2 regions of the Rhodococcus sp. ABRD24 genome follow, and region 1 is predicted to be linked to the other one. Evidence: riboswitches for the same ligand, from Rfam matches in the RefSeq annotation. Region 1 holds a riboswitch; the other holds the start of a gene.
The links. Region 1 has a riboswitch for thiamine pyrophosphate ahead of thiO (glycine oxidase ThiO). Riboswitches for the same ligand answer to the same signal wherever they lie in the genome.
Positions count from the first base shown of each region.

Region 2: linked by a shared signal. The riboswitch ahead of ERC79_RS19390 (TenA family protein) and the one ahead of thiO (glycine oxidase ThiO) in region 1 are both predicted to bind thiamine pyrophosphate.

Region 1 is NZ_CP035319.1:1,686,727-1,690,390, reverse strand. It holds gene ERC79_RS07610 (glycosyltransferase 87 family protein) at 1-1,229, shown strand, start outside; gene thiE (thiamine phosphate synthase) at 1,281-1,973, opposite strand; TPP riboswitch at 2,000-2,111, shown strand; gene thiO (glycine oxidase ThiO) at 2,109-3,176, shown strand; gene thiS (sulfur carrier protein ThiS) at 3,191-3,400, shown strand; gene ERC79_RS07590 (thiazole synthase) at 3,402-3,664, shown strand, end outside.
Region 2 is NZ_CP035319.1:4,345,965-4,349,628, forward strand. It holds gene ERC79_RS19380 (ABC transporter permease) at 1-433, opposite strand, end outside; gene ERC79_RS19385 (ABC transporter substrate-binding protein) at 411-1,439, opposite strand; gene ERC79_RS19390 (TenA family protein) at 1,436-2,158, opposite strand; TPP riboswitch at 2,152-2,248, opposite strand; gene ERC79_RS19395 (carboxylesterase/lipase family protein) at 2,326-3,664, shown strand, end outside.

The DNA of each region.
Region 1 (3,664 bases):
GTTCGGTTGCCGCGCCCGAAATGCCTCGTCGGGTGTGGGATCTTGCGGTCCTGGCGTTGTGGGCGGCGGTCTCGGCGGTGCTGGTGTCGACCACCGTCCGCCTGTGGATGCCGAACATCGGCTTGTTCTCCGGTGGCGCCGATCTGGACGTGTACCGCGACGGCGCCCGGCACGTGATGGAGCACCTGCCGCTCTACACCCAGCCCGTCATCCACGGACTGCTCTACACCTACACTCCCTTCTCGACGCTTGCCTTCATCCCGCTCGGACTGCTGCCCATCGGTACCGGTCGGCACGTGTGGATGGGGATCAATCTGGTTCTGCTGGTGGTGATCGTTGCGCTGTGCTGGCGGATGCTCGGTTACCGGATCACCCCGTACGTCGTGACCTTGTCGGCGTTGCTGGCGGTCGCGTGTACGTTTCTCGAACCGGTCCGCACGACGCTGTTCTACGGCCAGATCAATCTCGTACTCATGCTGCTGGTGCTGTGGGATACCTCACGCGGCGAGCGCAGCAAGCTCGAGGGCATCGGTGTCGGCATCGCGGCGGGCATCAAGCTCACGCCGGGGTACTTCGTCCTCTACTACCTGGTACTGCGCCAGTGGCGGGCTGCGGCGGTGGCGGTCGGAACCATCGCGGCAACGATCGGGCTGAGCTGGCTTGTGCTGCCCGATGATTCGCGGCAGTACTGGACCAAGACGTTCTTCGAGTCCACCCGGATCGCGGCGGACACACACCCGTCGAACCAGTCGCTGCGGGGTGTCATCGCGCACCTGACCGGTGCGTCGGCGCCGCTGTGGCTGTGGCTGTCACTTGCAATGGTGGTGGTGGCCGGGAGTATGTGGGTGGTGTGGCGGCTGTATCACGGCGGGGAGCGCCTGCTCGCGGTGACGGTGACCGGCCTGACCGCCGCGGTGGTGTCCCCGTTCTCGTGGAGTCACCACTGGGTGTGGTTCGTGCCGTTGTTGGTGTACATCGTGCACCGGACGCTGACGAATCGCTGGTGGTGGATGGCCGCGCTGGTGGTGTACCTCGCTGCCGGCGCCTGGCCGTACCGGTGGGAAGAGGACAACGTGGTGGTGGGGCTGTTCTTGTTTCCGCCATGGTGGACCATCGCTGACGTGCTGATGAACATCTACGTCCTGCTGTACGTCGCGGTGATGATCGGCGCGACAATCATCGCGCGCCGCGCTGGACGCCCCATCCCCGACAGCGCCTTGCGCACTTAGCGCGGTTTCGCCGCTCGAGATCTCGCGACAAGTGCGCAAAGCGCGGGGAAGCTAGCTGCGCAGGGCGTCGGAGAGCGCCTGCGCGGCGGCTTGCGGGTCCTCGGCCGCGGTGATGGCGCGCACGACGACGACGCGGGTGGCGCCGGCGTCGAGGATCTCCGGCAGGCGCTCCTGGTCGACGCCGCCGATCGCGAACCAGGGCCGCACCGGCTGCGCCTCGGCGGTGCTGCGGACCAGGTCCAGCCCCGACGCCGTCCGCCCCGGTTTGGTAGGCGTGGCCCAGACCGGTCCGGTGCAGAAGTAGTCGACGTCCTCCTCGATCGCGGCGAGGCTGGCCTGTGCGCGGTTGTTCGTCGAGCGTCCGATCACGACGTCCGGGCCGACGATGCGGCGCGCATAGTGCACGGGCAGGTCGTTCTGGCCGAGGTGCAGGACGTCGGCTCCCGCGGCGAGCGCGAGGTCGGCGCGGTCGTTGACGGCGAGCAGCGCGCCGTGCCGGCGGGTCGCGGCACCGATCACCGCGAGCGCGGCCAACTCCTCCTTGACCTCCAGCGGTCCCAGCTCGCGCTCGCCGGCCGAGCCCTTGTCGCGCAGCTGGATGATGTCGACGCCACCGGCGAGCGCCGCCTCGACGAAGTGAGCCAGATCGCCCTTGTCGCGGCGGGCATCGGTGCAGAGGTAGAGACGCGCGTCCGCGAGTCGCTCGCGGGGCGTCAGGCGCTTGACGGACTGGGAGGCATGCACACCTGAAACGGTAGTCTCTAGCGTGGATGAATCAACACGGGAGTCCCGAGGGGTACGGGGCTGAGAGGGGGCCTGCCGGCCCCGACCGTCATACCTGACCCGGATCATGCCGGCGCAGGGAGTGAGGTGGAGTGAATGACCCGATCGGTATCCGTCGTCGGCGGCGGAGTGATTGGCCTGTCGATCGCCTGGCGCGCGGCACAGCGCGGCTGGGCGGTGACGCTGTACGACCCGGCGCCCGGTAGCGGCGCCTCGTGGGTGGCGGGCGGAATGCTGGCACCGCTGTCGGAAGGCTGGCCCGGCGAGGAGAAGGCGCTCGCACTGGGTGCGGCGTCGCTGCAACGGTGGCCCGGCTTCGGCACCGAACTCGAACGTATCGCGGGCGTGAGTCTGGTCACGTCCGACGATTCGCTGACCGTCGCTCTCGACGCCGCCGACGCTGCGGACCTGCACACGATCGCGGAGTGGGTCGAGACGCAGGGCCACGAGCTGCGCATCCTGAACCGCGCTCAGATCCGCGAGCTCGAACCGTCGCTGGGCCGCGGGATCCGGCTGGCGCTGCAGGCGCCCACCGAACTGGCCGTCGACAATCGACTGCTGGTACAGGCGCTGCGGACCGCGACGATCGCCGCCGGTGTCGAACTGGTCGAACGTGCGGTGACGGATCTCGACGAGCTCACCACCGATCAGGTGGTGCTGTCGGCGGGCTCGAACTCCGCGCAGCTGTGGCCGAACCTGCCGGTGCGCCCGGTCAAGGGTGAGATCCTGCGCCTGCGGGCCCGCCCGGGAGTGACGCCCGCGCCGCGCCGCACCATTCGCGGCAGCGTGCACGGACGGCCGTCGTACCTGGTGCCGCGCGCCGATGGCATCGTGGTCGGCGCAACGCAGTACGAGTCGGGACACGACACACAGGTCACCGTCGCCGGTGTCCGAGACCTCATTGCCGACGCGGAGGCACTGATGCCCGCGATCGGCGAGTACGAACTCTACGAGGTGAAAGCTGGTCTGCGACCGATGAGTCCGGACAACCTGCCGATCATCGGCCGGGTCTCGGACCGCATGGTGCTCGCCACCGGGCACGGCCGCAACGGCATCCTGATGACCCCGGTGACCGCGGACGCAACGGTCGCGATCCTCGATGGCACACCCCTGGCGGAGGCGGAAAGCGCCGCCGCCGAACGATTTTCACCTGTAAGAGCATGACAAGCGAGGTTTGGATGAGTGAGATGTTCGGGATTACCGTCAATGGTGAGGACCACGAGTTCGACGGATCGTTGACGGTCACGGAGCTACTGGACCGGCTGGAACTGCCGCAGCGCGGCATTGCGGTCGCGGTGGACGGGACGGTGTTCCCGAAGACGCGTTGGGACGAGCCGGTGGGTCGCGGCTGGGACATCGAGATCCTCACGGCAGTGCAGGGTGGCTGAGATGGGCAAGCTCACGATCGCCGACCGCACCTTCGGCTCCCGCCTGATCATGGGCACCGGCGGCGCCGCGAACCTCGCGGTGCTCGAGGAGGCTCTGGTGGCATCGGGCACCGAGCTGACGACGGTCGCGATGAGGCGCGTCGACGCTGTTGGTGGTACGGGTGTGCTGGACCTGCTGCGCCGACTGGACATCGCGCCCCTGCCGAACACCGCGGGCTGCCGCGGCGCGGCCGAGGCCGTGCTCACCGCGCAGCTCGCGCGCGA
Region 2 (3,664 bases), 2.4 Mb from region 1:
AGAACGTCACCAGCGCCACCACGAGGACCTTCGGTAACAGTCCGAAGCCGAACCAGATGATCATCAGCGGTGCGATTGCGATGATCGGCAGCGTCTGCGAAACCACGAACAGCGGCACGAACGCCCTCCGGAGCCAGGGCGAGAAGTCCACCGCGATGGCGAGAACCCAGGCGATGGCGAGTGAGACCGCGAACCCTGCCAGCGTCACCTGCAGGGTCGCCCATACCTGGACGCCGATGTCGTCCCGATGTGCCCACCCCTGCTCGAAAACCCTTGCGGGCGAGGGCAGCACCTGCGCGCGGATGCCGCTCGCCACGACATAGACCTGCCAGGCCGAGACGACCGCGAGCACGACGACGACGGCGGGAAACCCCCGACGCACGGCACCGTGGGACGTGATCGCTCCGCGCTCAGGGCGCTGTGAGGTACTCATTGGTGAAGTACGCCGACCAGTCGGGCTCGGTGGTGAGCGGTTTGCCGTCCGGACCCGAGAGCAGCCCATTGTCGAACAGGAAGCCTGAGTAACCGGCCCACTGCTCACGTGTCTGCGTGCCGACCCGCCCGGACGAGTCCTTCATGTAGTCGGCGGCGAGCATCCGCTGGCTCTCGAACACCAGCTCCTCGTCGCTGAACGCACCAGGATTCGCGTCGATCAGGGCGCGTGCGCCGAGGTCGGGGTCGTCAGCGGCCAGCTGATAGCCGCGCTGCAGCGCCTGCACGAACTTGCGGGCCTGCTCGGGGTGCTCGGTCAGCCACCTCTCGTTGCCGTTGACGACGATCGCATATGCGTCCGGGAAGCCGTAGTCGGTGTAGTGGAAGTAGCGCATCGGGGTGCCGCGTCGCGCGGCTTCGATGCCCTCCCACGCAAAGTACGAGACCGTGAAATCGGCCTGGCCGCCGTACACGGCCTCGTAGGCCGAGGTTCCGAGGATGACGGACTTGAAATCTCCCGTGCCGCCGTCATTCCGGATCACCTGACGAAGAATCTCCCCTTCGCCGGGATCGCCGAATCCGGCGTAGGTCTTGCCGTCCAGGTCCTTGGGACGTGCAAGGTCCGTTCGATCGGCCTTGACGCCGATACCGGTTGCCCAGTGCTGCAGCGGTGCCATCACCGAGACCGTCTGTGCCCCGGCCGCGCGGGAGAACGTGGCCGAATCCTGGAAGCTGGTGCCGAATTCGGCGTTGCCGGCATCGACGAGCGTGTCGGGCGCGGTGTTGTTGTAGGGCAGCACCTCCACGCTGAGGCCCGCATCCGCGAAATACCCCTCCTGCAGCGCGACGAACAGCCCGGTGTGATTCGTATTGGGCGTCCAGTCCAGCGCAAAACGGATGGTGTTGCCGGATTCGTCGCTGCTGCCGCAGCCGGTGAGGATACTCAAGGCGGACGCGACGATTGCCGAGGTGGCAAGGGCCCGGCGGAGTCTCGATACCGTCGTCACGAGGCCGGCCAAGGCTGAGGGTGCAACGCCGTGTCCCAGAACATGAGCTCGTATCGGGTCGCGATCACGAATGCGCGGACCATTGCTGCGCGTTGCTCGGCAGTCGCGGCGTCCGCGGCAGCGTCGACGAGTCGGCGCGCGGTGACCACCGACTCCTGGAACTCCGGGCTGTCGTACGTCGTGACCCACTGTGCGTACGGGTGCGATGGATCCACTGCGAGTACGTCGTGGGCGCTTGCGGCCAGGCGGCTGCCCACGTCGGCGTAGATCCAGAAGCACGGAAGCAGGGCGGCCGCGGCAACCGCGTACGACTCGGTCGCCGACGTGGCCGTCAGGTACGACACGTACCCGAGACAGGCCTGCGAGTGCGCCGGCACGGCCTCGCTCTCGGGCAAGGCCCCGCTGGTCAGCAGGCTCTCGTGTAGAGAGGTCTCCACTACCGCGGCGGTTGCCGCCGACGTCGCCCAGAACGCCGCGGACTGCGGGTCCGGGGCGCGTGAGGCCACGAGCGCGAGTGCCTTGGCATATTCGGCGAGGTAGAGCGCGTCCTGCTCGATGTAGACGCGGAAGACGTCGAGTGGCAGTGTGCCGTCTCCCAGTCGGCGGAGGAACTCGAGATTGTCGATTGCGTCACGCAGGACCGCGGTGCGCTCCCACAGGTGATCGGTGAATCGACCGAGTTCGGTGTGAACAGAAGTGTCGTGGACAGACGTTGTCATCGCCGTGACATCCCTTCGTCAGCATTACCTGATGCAGGTTCCCGGGTGTGTTCTCAGCCCCGCCCGTGCGGAGCACCCCGTGTCAGTGAACGAGCCGACCTTAGCACCGCAGGATTGGTACCTTGGCATTCGACCTTGTCTGCGCGCCGGAGTGAGGAGGCCGCGTCATGGAAGCCACGCACGTCATCGAAGCTGGAGAGCCGGACACGCTCACCGTCGAGACACCCCTCGGCAAGGCGCGCGGATATTCCGACGGTTCCGTTTTCTCCTGGAAGGGCATTCCCTACGCGGCACCGCCGACGGGGGGACTGAGATTTCGCAGTCCAGCCGCGCCACAGCCCTGGGCCGGGGTACGGGACTGTCGCGCATTCGGGCCGATCGCGCCGCAGGGACACGACACGTCCGTGCCGATCGATCCGACGATGATGCTCGACGAGGACTGCCTGACGGTCAACGTCTGGGCCCCCAGACCGGACGGCCAGCCGCGGCCGGTCATGGTGTGGATTCATGGCGGCGCATATTGCCTGGGCTCGTCGGCGCAACCCGTCTACGACGGCCGGCTTCTCGCCGAACGCGGGGATGTCGTGATCGTCACGTTCAACTACCGGCTCGGAACGCTGGGCTTCCTGGATCTGTCATCGTTCTCCAGCGCCGACCGCGTGTTCGAGTCGAACCTCGGTCTGCGGGATCAGATCGCGGCGCTCGAGTGGGTGCGGGAGAACATCGCTGCGTTCGGTGGCGATCCCGGCGAAGTGACGCTGTTCGGGGAGTCGTCCGGTGGTGGTGCGATCACCACGCTGATGACGGTGCCCCGCGCCGAGGGGTTGTTCCACCGCGCCATCGCACAGAGCCCACCGGCGACGTCGGTGTACGGCGCCGAGCGGGCCGCGACGGTGGCCGCGCGGTTCCTCGAGATCCTCGATCTACCGGCGGATCGGGTGGGCGATCTGTGGGACATGCCGGTCGAGCGGCTCGTGAAGGCCGGCGACATCCTCGTCGACGAGGTCCCTGTCCGCGTGCCCGGGACGCTGGCGATGTCGCCGGTCGTCGACCGCGATCTTGTCCCGCACTACCCGGTCGCCGCGTTCCAGAAGGGTCACTCGCACCGGATTCCGCTGATCATCGGTTCCAACAAGGACGAGGCATCGATCTTCAAGTTCATGCGTTCGCCGCTGCTTCCGGTCAGCGCGGAGGCCGTCCAGCAGATGTTCTCCGGTCTGGCACAGGATAATCCGGAACTCTCGGCGTTGCGGCTGGCCGAGATCGTTGCCGCCTATCCGGACAGTACCAAACCCAGAGGAGCACTTGCGATCTCGCGTGACGCGGCCTTCCGGATGCCCGCGCTGTGGGTTGCCGACGGCCACAGTCGGCACTCACCGACCTGGATGTATCGCTTCGACCATGCCACCCCGATTCTCAAGGCCGCGCGTGTCGGGGCGGGGCACGCGACCGAACTGCCCTACGTGTTCGGCAATTTCGGCACGCTCAACGTCGATCCCACCTTCT